4 regions of the Micromonospora sp. NPDC048842 genome follow, and region 2 is predicted to be linked to each of the others. Evidence: riboswitches for the same ligand, from Rfam matches in the RefSeq annotation. Region 2 holds a riboswitch; each other region holds the start of a gene.
What was found. A riboswitch is a leader RNA that binds a small molecule or an ion and turns the genes downstream of it on or off. The one in region 2 is predicted to bind cobalamin.

Region 1 (3,905 bases), on a different contig from region 2:
AGGTGGGTGTTGCTCAACCGGGACCCAGGCGTCGCGGCGGCGAGGTCCGTGTCGGGCCGTGATCCGGTGTCGACCGTCGCCTCGCCGTCCGTGCTGGCGAGGGCCTCGGTCACCTGATCGGTAGGCGTCGGATCGACAGCAACGCCCGCGCGGGCCGTGACGACCGTGTCGCCCTTGCGCGCCGCCGGCACTGTGGCGGGCCGCCGCTTGTCGCTCGCGGTACGCGCGACGACGCCGGTCGCCGCGCCGGTCTTGCCCCCGACGGTCTTGCCAGCGCCGGCCCTGCCCCCGACGGTCTTGTCCCCGGCAGCTTTGCCGCCGACGGTCCTGCCAGCGCCGGCCCTGTTCGTGGCACGGGCGCCACCGCCGCGTCGACCGGAGGTCGCCGCCGAGGTACGGCCCCGGCCGGTGGGTGTGCCGGCGGATCGGCGACGCCAGACGACGAACCCGGCCACCGCCCCGACCGCCGCGACCGCCGCCGCCCAGCCGGCCCAGACCAGTGCCCCGGGACCGCTCTCCTCGGTCGACCCGGTCGACGGGGCCGCCGCAGCCGGCGGGGTCGACGGATCGTCCGCGGTGGTCGGCACCGCCGAGGCCTGCCCGGACGAGTTGTGCTGCTCGGTGGCGGCCACCAGAGCCGGGTCCGGTTGGGTCGACGGCGGGCTCCACCCCTTCGGCGCTGCCGTCACCCGCCCGTCGTAGCGGAAGGTCAGGGTGCCCCGCACGGTGTCGCCGTCCGAGGCGACCGACAGGTAGCTCACCGAGTACTGGCCCTTGGCGGGCAGGTGGGCGACGGACACCACCGCGGGGAACCCCGTCGTGTACTCCCGTGGCTCGAACTGCCCATTGACCAGGAAGTACTCGCGTACCGGCTTGTCCAGTGGCTTCGGCTCCCCATACGACCAGCCGTTGTCGACACGGACGCCGCCCGGGGCGGTGATCGTGAAGAACGCGTTGGCGGCGGCCTTCTCGGTGAAGTAGAGCCGCACCTCCGTCAACGGCTCGCGCACTGTGGCGCCGCTCGCCGGTGTGGACATGGCGAGGGTCCCGTGCGCTGCGGCGGGTTGGGCGGACGCGAGGAGAGCGACAGCCGAGGCGAGGAGGAACGCGAGGAGGCCAGAGACCACCCGCCCGCAAGTCTGGGGGAGACGACGCATCTGGATATCCTCACCCTCGCGAGACTTTTTTCAAGAGCTGACGATCTTCTTCCTCAGATGGCAAAAGTTGACGATCAGGTCATCCGTCGCCGCGGCAGGACGCCCCGGGTGGACACATTCCCTGGCCAGCTATGCTCGCCGACGGCGCTGGTTCGCCCCGTCGTGACCGGCGGGGCGTCGTAAGAGGGAACCCGGTGAAAATCCGGGGCTGCCCCGCAGCGGTGAGTGGGAACGACCGCCGTCATCAGCACTGGGCCAGTGGCCTGGGAAGCGACGGCCAGTAGGCGACCGGCGCGACCGGTCAGGCCCGCGAGTCCGAAGACCTGCCGGCGCCGCGTACACAACCGTGTGCGCTGCCGTCGGTCTCGCGGGTGGGCTGAGCGGGTGACGGGCCGCGCGTGTGGTGCACGGCCAGGTCCTCGTCAGCGTGTCCGTGACCCGGCGGTGTGGTTTCCCGAGGGACGGACTACCGCTGTGCACGACACCACCACCATCGCCGGCCGCGCGCCGTCGGCGTCGCACCTGACCCTTTCGCAGATCATGGACCAGCACCACACCAACCTGATGGGTACGGTGCACGGCGGCCGGATCCTCAACCTCATCGACTCCGTCGCCGGTGTGGTCGCAGCCCGGCACTCCGACGGGCCGGCGGTGACCGCCGCCATCGACGAGACGGCGTTCCTCCGCGCGGTGCGGGTCGGTGACGTGGTGCACGTCGATGCCCGGATCACCTGGGCCGGCCGCAGCTCGATGGAGGTGGCCGTCAAGGTGACCGCCGACCGGTGGGACCGGGCGGTGCCGCCCACCGACGTGGCCACCGCCCACCTGGTCATGGTCGCCATCGACGACGACGGCCAGCCTCGGACGGTGCCACCGCTGCTACCGGAGACCGACGGAGACCGGCGACGGTACCGGGAGGCGGAGATCCGTCGGAAGCACCGACTGGCGCTGCGACGCGCGCTGCTCGACGGCGCCGAAGACGACTGACCCGCGCTCGGGCCCGCCCGTTGCGGCGCTGGCGCGGTCCGAGGAACCCGCCCCGCCGCCTATCCGGTCGGATAGCGTCCACGTGAAGCCTCGATCACGGAGAGTGTGGATGGTTATGCGCGCTGCGGTGCTGCGGGAGTTCGACGTTCCGCTGACGGTCGAGGAGATCGATCAACCCATCCCCGGGCGCGGGCAGGTGCTGGTGCGGGTAATCGCCAGCGGGGTCAACCCGCTCGACACGAAGATCCAGGCAGGTAAGGCCGCGCACGCGCGCGTCGAGCTGCCTGCGGTGCTCGGCCTGGACCTCGCCGGCGTCGTCGCGGCGGTCGCCGCGGACGTGACCGGCTTCGAGCCGGGAGACGAGGTGTACGGGCTGTGCGGGGGCGTCGGCGACCTCCAGGGCTCGCTGGCCGAGTACGCCGCCGTGGACGCTCGACTGCTGGCCCACAAGCCGAGGAGCCTCTCGATGCGGGAGGCCGCCGCGTTGCCCCTGGCGGCGGTCACCTCCTGGGAGGGGTTGGTCGACCGGGCCGGAGTCCGCGCCGGGCAGAAGGTCCTGGTGCACGGCGGTGCCGGCGGTGTCGGACACGTGGGCGTGCAGCTTGCCCAGGCGAGAGGCGCCGAGGCGTATGCCACTGGCGGGCCGGCGAGCCTGCGGGTGATCGAGAGTCTGGGCGCGGTGCCGATCGACTACACAGCGAGCAAGGTCGAGGAGTACGTCGAGAGGTACACCGGCGGCGAGGGCTTCGACATCGTGATGGACAACGTCGGCGGCGCGACGCTCGACGCGTCGTTCGCGGCGGTACGCACCTACCACGGGCACGTCGTCAGCGCGCTGGGCTGGGGCTCACACTCGCTCGCCCCGCTGTCGTTCCGAGGCGCGACCTACTCCGGCGTGTTCACCCTGCTGCCGATGCTCACCGGGCGCGGCCGCGAACACCACGGCGACATCCTGCGCGAGATCGCGACGCTGGCCGACGCTGGTGCGTTGCGCCCGCGACTGGATCCGCGCACGTTCACGCTCGACAGGGTCATGGACGCCCATCGGCTGGTCGCCGACGGCACCGCCGAGGGCAAGGTCGTCGTGGACGTCCCTGGTTGAGCCGAGCCGTTCGTTCACACCGAAGGGGTCAGCACTGGGATCCTGGTTGTCGCTCCGGTGACGTCTGCCCATGCCGAGATTCGTGCTCTACGGCGACGAGTACGGGCCTGGGTCGCAGGTTGGCCGGACCACCATGAGCACTTCTTCGTCGAAGAGCCGAACCTCACGGACGCGGAGTGCTCGAAAAGGGTGGCGCGTGCGGGGCGGTGGTTGGGTAGCGTCCCGGGCGTGATCGATCTTGTTGAGCGGCATACGGTTCTCGCCGTTGTGGTCGGGTCGCGGGCGTACGGGCTGCATGACCGGGACTCCGACTACGACCGGCGTGGCGTCTATGTAGCGCCCACGCGGGCGTTCTGGCACCTCGACAAGCCGCCCACTCACCTCGACGGTCCGGCGGTGGAGCAGTTCTCCTGGGAGTTCGAACGCTTCTGCGTCCTGGCCCTGCAGGGCAACCCGACAGTCCTGGAGGTGCTCTGGTCCCCGCTGGTCGAGAGAATCACCGTCGACGGGGAATGGTTGCTGGCCGCACGGCAGGCGTTTCTGTCGAGGCGGGTGGCGGAGACCTACGGCAACTACGCCCGGGATCAGCTCAACCGAGTGGCGGCACGCCGTGAGCGCACCGGCGAGACGAACCACAAGCAGGCCATGCACATGATCCG
Region 2 (3,905 bases):
GGTGACGTCACCGAGCGCGGCGATCAGGTCGTGTCCGCCGAAGGCACGCGGGTCGTACCCGGTGACCTGGGCGAGGAGGGCCACCTTGCCGATCGCGCCGCCAGCGGCGTAGTCGGTACCGATGCCGAGCCACGTGTCGACTGTGAATCCGCTGTCGCCGACCGCGCCGCCGCCGCGCAGGAACTCGACGATCGCCCGCAGCTTGGCGTCGTCCCCGCCGGTGGCGGCCAGGGCGTAGGCGCCGTCGATGCTCAACCCGAAGTCGGGGAAGCCGGGGAACGACTCGTAGTACCTGCCGTCGATCAGGTTGGTCGACGCGACGAGGTAGGACACCCCCTTGACCAGGTCGGGTCGCGGCCCGGCCGGCGGTGGCGGCGCACCCAGGCTGGCCAGGTTCTTGCCGGCCAGCGCGAGCGCGGCACCGGTCGTGGCGGCCAGGTCGGCGTCCGGGTTGCTCGGGTCGGGGCTGAGCCCACCGCCGGTGGTGATCCGGCCGACCAGCAGGCCGGTGGCGGTAGCGGCCCGGTCGGCGAGGCCCAGCACGGCGAGGGCCTGCGCGGCGTACCCGGTGGAGTAGGTGTCGGTGACCCCCGCGCCGGCGTACGGCTGGTAGCCGCCGTCGGGCTCCTGCGCGCCGGACAGGAACGCCTTTGCCGAATTCAGCGCCGCGTCGTGCCCGCCGAGTGTGTGCAGCGCCAGGACGGCCAGGGCCGTGGCGGCGAGGTCCGGATCACAGGCATCGGTCGGGCTGAGCCATCCGCCGGCGAAGGCGCCGGTCGCACACTGCTGCGCTGTCAGCCGGGAGACGGTCGCGGCGGGCGGGGTGACGCCGGCCCGCTTGAGCGCGAGCAGCGCGCTCGCGTGGCTCATCGGGCCGGCGGATCCGGCGAAGTCACCGGCAGCGGCACAGCCAGCGGCGATGTCGGTCGCGGCGCAGACGTGGTCGGTGAGCGTGGCGATCAGATCCCGGCCGCCGAACGCACGGGGGTCGCCGCCGATGATCGTGGCGAGGAGCGCGAGGTCGGCGACGTTACCGGCGTGCGGCGCGGCGGTGTCACCGTTGGGGAAGATCGCGGCGTCGACGTGCGTCCGGAGGTAGTCGACGACCTTCGTCAGGGTCTGAGCCTGACCGCCGGTCCCGGCCAGCGCTGTGGCGACGGCGATGGTCCGGTGGTAGTCGACACCCCAGTTGTCGACGTGGTCGCCATCGGTCAACTGCCCCACCAGGTAGCTCGCGACGGCCTTGACCTGGGCTTCCGTCGGCCGCGCCGGTTCGGGTGTCCCCGTCGGGGTCGCTGTCGGGGTCGCTGTCGCGCTCGGGGTCGGGCCGCTCGCGCGCACCGACGCGGGGGTGAAGCTCGGCGCCCCGGTGGAGCCGCCGATGTCGGTGCCGCCGAAGACCCACGCCTCGACCTCGCCCGGCCCCGGTCGCTGCGCCATCGCCCCGAGTGGACTGTAGGTCCAGTGGTCCTGCCCGGCCGGGGCGATCCAGTAGGACCAGTAGGCCGTCGCTGGCGGGGTCAACTGGCACGCCTCGTCGGCCGGCGTCGGGCGTTCGGCGCCGGCGTCGAAGGCGGGTGAGCCGATCCGGCAGATGAACCCGGGCCCGTCATGGGCGGTGCCGGTCGTGGTGAAGCCCGCCTCGTGCAGCAGGTCCAGACCGGTGGTCGGGGCGGCGTCGCAGCCCCGCAGCAGCGGCCCACCCCACGCCCCGAAGTCGACCACCACGATCGCGCCCTGGGTGGGGGTGCACGCCTCCAGCGGATCGGCGAGCGCCGCACGGGTCGGCACCACGAGCGCCAACGCGCCGAGCAGCACCGCGGCGACGAGCGCCAACCACGGCGCGGGAGTCCGCGACGTTCGACTGACCAGTGGGGACATGGCGACTCTCTCAGGGGTAGCGGCGCAGGCGCGGACGCGGACCCCGAGGACAAGTCCCGGAAATCTGGCTCCGCGCCGTGTACCTCGACGGCGCTGCGGTGCTCTATCCAGCCAGGTAATCCGACTCGTCCCGATTGGGACCTACGGCTGCGGGCCAGCGCCGGACTTTGACCGGCTTCCCCTGACTGCTGGATCGCGGTCATCGGACCACAGCAGCAACCACCCCGTCAACGCGAGAACGTGTCATGTACCTAACAGCGCGCGGTAGGGACTTCCTCCCATACGGTGACCGCGTCATCGCGTGGGGGAACCCGGTGGAAATCCGGGGCTGACGCGCAACGGTGAGGACGGTTGGCCGTCCCGAGCCCGACTACCCACGTGGTGACGCAGCACCTGCGGTATCCGTCCCACGCGTCCTGCGGCCGGCCCGCCCCGCTCCGCCGGCTCTCCCGTTGGGCCCCGGGTCGAGGCAGTCGTGCCCCGTACCCCCAAGGAGACCCGATGTCCTCGCGCCTTTCCTCCGGCAGTCGCCGGAGACGTCTCGCGACGGTTCCCGCCGCCGCGTTGATCGCCACTGTCGTCGCTGTCGCGACCGGTGCCGCACCGGCCGCCGCGACCTCGACGGCGGCGCAGATCGCCACCGCCAAGACCAACGGCGTCGCCTACCTGCGCACCCTCCAGGCAGCCGACGGCAGCTACGCCAGCGGCGGGCTGTCGAACGAGTGGGTATTCAGCGCGTTCGCCCCCGCCGGTGTCGCGGCGGTGGACGTCTACCCCTCCGGCGACACGACAAAGAACGCCCGCACCGTGTACCGCAACCAACTCTCCGCCGCGTCCTGGCCGAGCACCTCCCCTGTCGTCACCGACTACGAGCGCGGTGTCCTGAACGCCTATGCCGCCGGCATCGACCCCGCTCGCGTCTCCCCCGCCCGCAACCTGATCGCCGACACCATCGCCTACTGGCAGACCGGCTCGGCCGGCTACTACGGCCCGCCGGCCAACGTCAACGGCACCGTATTCGCCACCCTCGCCCTGGCCGGCGCGAAGACCCAGGCCGGTGCCGCCCGCGTACCGCAGGCGCTCCTCAACCTGTCGGTCACCCGGATCCGCAACAACCAGCACAACGACGGCGGCTGGACCTTCACCCAGGCCGAGGGCAACCCCAGCCAACTCGCCGCCGCCAGCGACATCGACATGACCGGCGCCGCGATGGCCGCCCTCTGCGTCGCCGGTGTCCCCAACACCGACACCGACGTCGTGCAGGCGAAGAACTTCCTCAAGGGCAAGCTCGTCAACGCCTCGGGCGCCTTCACCTCGATGTTCGGTGTCAACACCGACTCCAACGCGTGGGCCGTCTCCGGGCTCAACGCCTGCGGCATTCCCAGCCAGGGCTCCGATTTCACCACCACCGCCGGCAAGACCCCTATCGACTTCCTGCGGGCCCAGCAGCTGACCGGCGGCGGTTTCAAGTACCTGACCACAAACACCACGCCGTCGGCGTACGCCTCCATCGACGCGGTGCGGGCCCTGGCCGGCGCGGGCTACACCGCCGCTCCCCCGACCCCGGTCACCGCCGGCGCGCCCACCTGGGTCGCGGCGAGCGGATTCACCGCCGGCACCGCCACCCGGCTCGCCGTGATCATTGACAATGGCAGCGGCAGCATCAAGCCGTGCGCGGTCACGCTGACGCCGACCGCCGCCACCACCACCCTCGGCACCGTGCTGGACGCCGCCATCAGCGCAGCCGCCCCCAGCGGCTGCGTCACCGCCCTCAACCCGACCAGCGGCACCGGCACCATCACCTCGATCAACGGCCTGGCCAACAGCGGCTCCTCCACCTGGAAGGTGTCCAGGGACGGGGGGACCCCGGCCACCGCGACCCGTGGCACGACAGTGACAGTGGGCGACACCATCTACCTGCGCTACGGGGTCTGATTGTCGTCCGGGCGCTGACGTGGCCGGCGGCGGCTCACCCGCCGCCGCTGGCCACCCGCCCGACTGATGGTCGGTTGTTGATCAGCGAC
Region 3 (3,905 bases), on a different contig from region 2:
GTGGCATCGGGTCTGGCGGGACCAGCATGTCGATGCCTTCCAGGGCTATCTCGACGGTGACCCGGTGACCCGGGCCATCCTGGCGCACGCCATGTCGTCCTCCTGGATGGCCGACTTCCTGACGGTGCCGCCCGCCCGTCCGGACATGACGCTGGACGACGAACTCGTGGAGCTCGAGTCGCTGCCGGATGACCGAATCCGTGCCGATCTGGCCCACGTACGTTCCCCGCTGGCCCCGGAACTGCGCGCTTCGGGGTTGGCGAGTCGGACGGCCGCTCTGGTGCGCTGGGTCTGGCACCACACGATCGAGGCGGACTGGCCGCGCCGGCAGTCGGTGCTGCGTGCCGACGTGGTGTCCCGGATCTCCCGGCTGGGCCGGGACGGATGGTCCGGGGTCATCAACGACATGCGGCCGGGCATGCGCTGGCTGGGCAACGGCCGGCTGCAGGTCGAGGAGCGGCCCTACCCACCGTCCGACGTGCGCGGCGGGACGCTGACGTTCTTCGCGGCCCACTGCCGGGGAGGCTGGATCTCCTGGAGGTTGCCCGACCGCTTCGGGATCGTCTACCCGGTGACCGGGGTCTTCACGGAGGCGGCTCTCACCACCCCGGATCCACTGCGCCGCCTGCTCGGAAACGCACGGAGCACGATTCTGGTGCAGGCGGCTGAGCCGATCAGCACCACGGCCGTGGTCGCCGCGACCGGGCTGCCGCTCGGTACCGTCGGTGGTCACCTGCGCGTGCTGACGGATGCCGGTCTGCTCCAGAAGCGCAGGTCGGGCCGGGAGGTCCTCTACTGGTGGACGGATGCGGCCCGGACGCTGGTGGCCGGGGCCTTATCGTTCTGACGGGACCCGGCGTGTCGGCCCATGCTGCCCGCACTCGGTACCGGGAGGGCCTGGATCAGGCGCCCTCGACGGCCGAGGCCGTCCTCCGGCCGGCGCAGATGTGCCGGCGGCGGGTAGAAGCATCGCAGTCACCCTTGAAGGTCAGCGCGCCGGGCTGGAGTGTCAGCATGAGGTTCTGCGCCAGGTCGACGGCCTCCTGTGCGAGGGGGAGGAGGCGGGCGTGGTCGGTCATAGCTGGCGGCTGCGATCCCAGAGCGAGCTGAACATCTCGTCGAATATCGGGGAGAGGCCGGAGGGGTCAGTGCTGCGCTCGATGACCGTCGCCGGGCAGTCGACGCCCCGCATCTGCGGTAGGTAGTGCTGAACAACGCAGAGCCGGTCATCGATCAAAGCACGTTGGCGCGAACGGGCTCGTCGTAGACGCCGGTCGTCCCGACCTTGCCATGATGCACAGCCGTCTTCTCGGCTGGCTGTCGCTGACCCGCCACCCGCGCCGATTTGGGCACGAGTAGCCCAGGGCTGACCGGGGCGGACTGAATCGTCCACGACATCAGCTCCAAAGGGCGTCGCACCCGCACTGCCCCCGGCAGGGGACCACGCCGCCAACGACCAACCAGCCCAGCAGCCCGCCGCAGCGGCGGACGACAACCTCGCGCGCCGATATTTCCGCAGGTCAATGTGGTGAGAACGGGCGTGCGACGGCGGGGTCCGCGTTGACCGGCGACGCGGCGGTGTGGCAGCATTCGCGGCCTGACGGCAGTGAAGGAAGTCGGTGCGATTCCGACGCGGTCCCGCCACTGTCACCGGGGAGCGATCCCCCCTCGTGAGTCACGGCCGTGTGTCTGCGGTTGGAAGGCCGGGGGAGAGCGTCGATCCGGAAGCCAGGATACTTCGGCCGTCGGACGTACCCCAGGGCGTGGACACCCGAGGAGGACCCGATGACGCACGGCGTCTCATTCATCGACGATTATCGTCGTATCGCGCTCCAGGCAGTGCATTCCAAGGGCACCGGCCACCGGCACCGCTGAGCTGATCGCCCGGCGCTGACCGGCCCCGACCCATGCGTCGGTGCGCCGTTCGCTCGGGCCGTCGTACCGGCTGACGCCGTACCCACCCGTATCGCCCCGGTCGCCTCAGTGAGGGCCCAGGGCGTCACTTTCCGGAGCCTGCCGTGCGCATCCTGCTGCTGTCCACCGCCGACACCGACCTGCTGGCCGCCCGCGCCAGCGGCGCCGACTACCGGTTGGCCAACCCCGCCCGAGTTACCGCCGAGGAGGTGCCCGCCCTGCTCGACGAGGTCGCCCTCGTCGTCGTACGCCTGCTCGGCGGTCGGCAGGCGTGGCCGGACGGCCTCGCTGCGGTGCTCGCCACCGGCGTGCCGACGGTGGTCCTCGGCGGTGAGGCGCTACCCGACGCGGAGCTGATGGCCATCTCCACAGTGCCATCCGGGGTCGTCAGCCAGTCGCTGGCGTATCTGACGGAGGGCGGCCCGGACAACCTCGGGCAGTTGGCCCGGTTCCTCTCCGACACGGTGCTGCTCACCGGCGAGGGGTTCGCCGCACCCACGCCCACCCCTGCGTACGGGGTACACGGCGAACACCCCGCCGCTCCGGACCGGCCCACAGTGGGGATCGTCTTCTACCGGGCGCATGCGCTGGCCGGCAACACCGACTTCGTCGACGTGCTCGCGGACGCGGTCCACAGAGCTGGCGGCAACCCGCTGCCGATCTTCTGCGGCTCGCTGCGCGGGCTGACCGCGGGCACCGGCCCACTCGGGCTCTTCGCCCGCTGTGACGCGCTGCTGGTCACGGTCCTCGCGGCCGGCGGCGCGGTCGCCGCCGACGCCTCCGGTGGCGGCGACGAGGACGCCTGGGACGTGGGCGCCCTGGCCGCCCTGGACGTGCCGGTCATCCAGGCCCTCTGCCTCACCAGCACCCGCGCGCAGTGGGCCGACAGCGACGCCGGTCTGTCCCCCCTGGACGCCGCCATGCAGGTGGCCATCCCCGAGTTCGACGGCCGGATCGTCACAGTGCCGTTCTCGTTCAAGCAGATCGACGCCGACGGCCTCTCGGTCTACGCCGCCGACCCCGAGCGGGCCGCCCGGGTCGCCGGGATCGCGGTGCGCCACGCCCGGCTGCGGTACGTGCCGCACGCCGACAAGCGCGTCGCCGTGGTGCTCAGCTCGTACCCCACCAAGCACTCCCGGGTCGGTAACGCCGTCGGGTTGGACACCCCGGCCTCGGCGGTCCGGCTGTTCGCCGCGCTGGCCGAGGCCGGCTACGACCTGGGTGACACGCCACCGCCGGACGACGGCGACGCGCTGATCCACGCGCTGATCGCCGCCGGTGGTCACGACGTGGAGTGGCTCACCCCGGAGCAGTTGGCCGCCGCCGAGGCCCGGATACCGGGGCCGACGTACCGGCGCTGGTTCGACCAGGTCCCGGCCGAGCTGCGCGAGCGGATGCGGGAGCACTGGGGTGAGCCACCGGGCGAGCTGTACACCGAGGGCGGCGACATCGTGCTCGCCGGGCTGCGCTTCGGCAACGTGGTGCTGCTGATCCAGCCACCCCGCGGCTTCGGGGAGAACCCGATCGCCATCTACCACGACCCGGACCTGCCGCCGAGTCACCACTACCTGGCCGCGTACCGCTGGCTGGCCTCGCCGGCCGCGGACGGCGGCTTCGGCGCGGACGCCGTGGTGCACCTGGGCAAGCACGGCACCCTGGAGTGGCTGCCCGGCAAGGGCCTCGGTCTGGCCGCCGGCTGTGCGCCCGACGCGGTCCTCGGCGACCTGCCGCTGGTGTACCCGTTCATCGTCAACGACCCCGGCGAGGGCACCCAGGCCAAGCGGCGGGCGCACGCCGTGGTCGTCGACCACCTGGTCCCGCCGATGGCCCGTGCCGAGACCTACGGCGACCTGGCCAAACTGGAACAACTGCTCGACGAGTACGCGACAGTGCAGGCCCTCGACCCGGCCAAGGTGCCCACAGTGCGAGCCCAGATCTGGGACCTGGTGCGCGCCGCCGAACTGCACCACGACCTGCACGCCGAGGCGATG
Region 4 (3,905 bases), on a different contig from region 2:
CACCGAGCTGCTCGGCGAGGTCCTTCTCGATGGGCAACCGGTCCCCGGGCCGGAACTGCCCTTCGAGGATCATCCGCTTGATGCCGTTGACCACTTCGTCAGTGCGAGACATATTTCCCCTAGCGGCCGGCGGGGGTGGCCTTCCCACCCGCAGTCACGTACGCCGCCTCCGGAGATGACACGGTAGTCGGGTCTGTCGCGCCCCAGTAGTGGCCGTCGGGAAACCGGTAGAGCGCCACCGACTCCTGACGCATCCGAGTGGAGTAGCCGGGCTGGCTGGGCAGGACGTATCCGCTGCCGGAACCGGTGTCCCGGATGATGCACGGGTCGGTGAAGTGCTCGTGCAGATGGTCGACGAACTCGGTGACCCGGTTGGTGAGGTCTCCCGAGATCGCGACGTAGTCGAGCACCGACACGTGTTGGACCATCTCGCACAGGCCGACACCGCCGGCGTGTGGGCACACCGGGACGTCGAACTTCGCGGCGAGCAGCAGCACGGCGACGATCTCGTTGATGCTGGCCAACCGGCCGGTGTCGAGCTGGCAGAAGTCGATGGCCTCGGCCTGGAACAGCTGCTTGAACATCACCCGGTTGTGGCAGTGTTCGCCGGTGGCGACGCCGATCGGAGCGACGGCGCGGCGGACGGCTGCGTGGCCCAGGATGTCGTCGGGGCTGGTCGGCTCCTCGATCCACAGTGGCGTGAACTGGGCGAGGGCGGTGACCCAGTCGATGGCCTGACCGACGTCCCACACCTGGTTGGCGTCGATCATCAGGTTGCGATCCGGCCCGAGGATCTCGCGCGCGATAGCGCATCGGCGGATGTCGTCGTCGAGGTTTGCGCCCACCTTGAGCTTGACGTAGCCGTAGCCGGTGTCCACCGCCTCCTGGCACAGTCGGCGCAGCTTGTCGTCGCCGTAGCCGAGCCAACCCGCGGAGGTGGTGTAGGCGGGGTAGCCGGTGCGGTCGAGCTCGGCGAGGCGGGCGGCCTTCGTGCCCTCCTTGGCCCGCAGGATGGCCAGTGCCTCGTCGCGGGTCAGCGCGTCGGACAGGTAGCGCAGGTCCGCGATGTCGACGAGTTGCTCGGGGGACATGTCGACGAGCAGCCGCCACAGCGGCTTGTCGGCGACCCGGGCGACCAGGTCCCATGACGCGTTCAACACGGCCGCCAGGGACAGGTGGACGACGCCCTTTTCCGGGCCGAGCCAGCGCAGTTGCGAGTCGGAGGTGAGGAGGCGGTAGACCGCGCCCATGTCCGCTGCCATGGTCGCCACGTCCAGGCCCACCAGAAGCTGTGCCTGGTGGACTGCGGCCGCCGCGACGATGTCGTTGCCTCGACCGATGGTGAAGGTCAGGCCGTGCCCCGCGAGTGGCGCCCCCGCGCCGTCGACGCCGTCGGTGTGCAGGACGACGTAAGCCGCCGAGTAGTCGCCGTCCTTGTTCATGGCGTCTGACCCGTCAGCGGTCAGGGAGGTGGGGAAGCGGACGTCTTCGACGGTGACGGCAGTGATCTGCGGCATGCGCTCCTCGCCCGGCTAGGCTAAAGATCAGATGATCACTGGGAGTATACGGAGGGCTGCTCCAGCACGTCAACGATGTCGATCACCACTGACCCGCAGACGTATGATGTTTACGTCGCCGAGCCGCTCCGCCTTATCGCCCATCGTGCCGGTAGACGGGGGATGGTGGCGGGGGTGGCGGGGCGTGGAGATCGGATGTTCCACCTCGCGCCGAGGCATTGACGTCGACGTATGGGAGCACTTTGCGGTGCCGTGGCTCCGATACATCAAATCTTTGTCGACTGTCGACACTCGCGCGGAGAGTCCGGTCTCTGGTGCCCGGCTTCGGTCGGCGTGGGGTGGTTGGCCGCGGTGGTGACGGTGGTCACCGAGTGAGCCGCCGACACGCCCGAGACCGACATGTGGGGTGTGACAACGACTGCGTCCCTATATATGGTGTCGAGCGCAGCTGGTTCGGCCGCTCATCCAGTGCGGTCGAGGCAACAGGGAACCCGGTGGAAATCCGGGACTGTCCCGCAGCGGTGAGTGGGAACGACCGCCGTCATCAGCACTGGGCCACCAATCGGCCTGGGAAGCGACGGCCAGTAGGAGACCGGCGAGCCCGGTCGTGCCCGCGAGTCCGAAGACCTGCCAGCGCGCCGCGTACCCGCATCCGGGTGGGCGGCGGTCCGAGGCCGCGTGGGACGGCTGACGCCACCTGACCCACGCCGGGCTGGCGTGGCGTCCGTCGGTGTCTGTCTCCTCGCGTCCGGGCCACCAGGTCTCGAACTCCGAGGAGCGAGTGGTGACAGTCACCGAGGTAGTCCCGGCCAGCGGCGACGCGATCCTGCGGCGGACGCCGATGCGGGTCCGCAAGCGCGACGGCGGCACCGAACCAGTGGACGTGAACAAGATCGTCCGGGCGGTCGAGCGGTGGGCCGACGACCTGGCCGACGTCGATCCGATGCGGGTGGCCACCCGCACCATCAGCGGCCTCTACGACGGCGCGACCACTGCCGAACTGGACCGGCTGTCCATCCAGACCGCCGCCGAGATGATCGGTGAGGAGCCGCAGTACTCACGCCTCGCCGCGCGGCTGCTGGCCGGCTACGTCGACAAGGAGGTGCGTCGACAGGGCATCACCTCGTTCAGCGCGGCGATCCGGGTCGGCCACGCCGAGGGCCTGATCGGTGACGACACCGCCGCGTTCGTCGCCGCACACGCCGCGACGCTCGACCACGCCATCGACCCCGACGGCGACCGCCGGTTCGAGTACTTCGGCCTGCGCACCGTGTACGACCGCTACCTGCTGCGCCACCCCACCAGCCGACTGGTGCTGGAGACCCCGCAGTACTGGCTGCTGCGGGTGGCCTGCGGCCTGGCCCGGACGGCGGACGAGGCGGTCGGCTTCTACCGGCTGATGTCCAGCCTGGCCTACCTGCCCAGCTCACCGACCTTGTTCAACTCCGGGACGCGGCACACCCAGATGTCCTCCTGCTACCTGGTCGACTCCCCGCTCGACGAGCTGGACTCCATCTACCAGCGGTACGCCCAGGTCGCCAACCTGTCCAAGTTCGCCGGTGGCATCGGCATCGCGTACTCCCGGGTCCGCTCCCGGGGAGCGCTGATCCGGGGCACGAACGGGCAGTCCAACGGGATCGTGCCGTGGCTGCGCACGTTGGACGCGAGCGTCGCCGCGGTGAACCAGGGTGGCCGCCGCAAGGGCGCGGCCTGCGTCTACCTGGAGCCGTGGCACCCGGACATCGAGGAGTTCCTGCAACTGCGGGACAACACCGGCGAGGACGCCCGACGCGCCCACAACCTCAACCTGGCCAACTGGATCCCGGACGAGTTCATGCGCCGGGTCGAGGCCGACGAGCTGTGGTCGCTGTTCGACCCGCACGAGGTGCCCGAGTTGCCCGACCTGTGGGGGGAGCGGTTCGACGCCGCGTACCGGGAGGCCGAGGCGCAGGGCCGCTACGTGCGGCAGATCCCGGCACGGGAGCTGTACGGGAAGATGATGCGGACCCTCGCCCAGACCGGCAACGGCTGGATGACCTTCAAGGACGCCGCCAACCGGCTCTGCAACCAGACCGCCGAGCCGGGCAACGTGGTGCACCTGTCGAACCTCTGCACCGAGATCATCGAGGTGTCCAGTGACACCGAGACCGCCGTGTGCAACCTCGGCTCGGTGAACCTCGCCGCCCATCTCACCGCCGACGGCATCGACTGGGATCGGCTGCGTGCCACGGTGCGGACCGCTGTGACCTTCCTCGACCGCGTCATCGACATCAACTACTACCCGACCGCGCAGGCGGCGGCGAGCAACCCCCGCTGGCGGCCGGTCGGACTCGGACTGATGGGCCTACAGGACGCCTTCTTCGCGCTGCGGCTGCCGTTCGACTCGCC

Region 1: linked by a shared signal. The riboswitch ahead of AB0C19_RS00040 (acyl-CoA thioesterase) and the one ahead of AB0C19_RS26180 (prenyltransferase/squalene oxidase repeat-containing protein) in region 2 are both predicted to bind cobalamin.
Region 3: linked by a shared signal. The riboswitch ahead of cobN (cobaltochelatase subunit CobN) and the one ahead of AB0C19_RS26180 (prenyltransferase/squalene oxidase repeat-containing protein) in region 2 are both predicted to bind cobalamin.
Region 4: linked by a shared signal. The riboswitch ahead of AB0C19_RS16995 (ribonucleoside-diphosphate reductase subunit alpha) and the one ahead of AB0C19_RS26180 (prenyltransferase/squalene oxidase repeat-containing protein) in region 2 are both predicted to bind cobalamin.

What each region holds. Positions count from the first base shown of each region.
Region 1 is NZ_JBEZGK010000001.1:5,399-9,303, reverse strand. It holds gene AB0C19_RS00045 (copper resistance protein CopC) at 1-1,127, opposite strand, end outside; cobalamin riboswitch at 1,289-1,503, shown strand; gene AB0C19_RS00040 (acyl-CoA thioesterase) at 1,632-2,144, shown strand; gene AB0C19_RS00035 (zinc-dependent alcohol dehydrogenase family protein) at 2,254-3,246, shown strand; gene AB0C19_RS00030 (nucleotidyltransferase domain-containing protein) at 3,475-3,905, shown strand, end outside.
Region 2 is NZ_JBEZGK010000023.1:13,005-16,909, reverse strand. It holds gene AB0C19_RS26180 (prenyltransferase/squalene oxidase repeat-containing protein) at 1-1,881, opposite strand, end outside; cobalamin riboswitch at 1,974-2,103, opposite strand; cobalamin riboswitch at 2,156-2,278, shown strand; gene AB0C19_RS26175 (prenyltransferase/squalene oxidase repeat-containing protein) at 2,383-3,816, shown strand.
Region 3 is NZ_JBEZGK010000016.1:28,919-32,823, reverse strand. It holds gene AB0C19_RS22025 (helix-turn-helix domain-containing protein) at 1-847, shown strand, start outside; gene AB0C19_RS22020 (hypothetical protein) at 903-1,079, opposite strand; cobalamin riboswitch at 1,610-1,739, shown strand; gene cobN (cobaltochelatase subunit CobN) at 2,019-3,905, shown strand, end outside.
Region 4 is NZ_JBEZGK010000010.1:199,985-203,889, forward strand. It holds gene AB0C19_RS16985 (FadR/GntR family transcriptional regulator) at 1-112, opposite strand, end outside; gene AB0C19_RS16990 (enolase C-terminal domain-like protein) at 120-1,517, opposite strand; cobalamin riboswitch at 1,950-2,167, shown strand; gene AB0C19_RS16995 (ribonucleoside-diphosphate reductase subunit alpha) at 2,359-3,905, shown strand, end outside.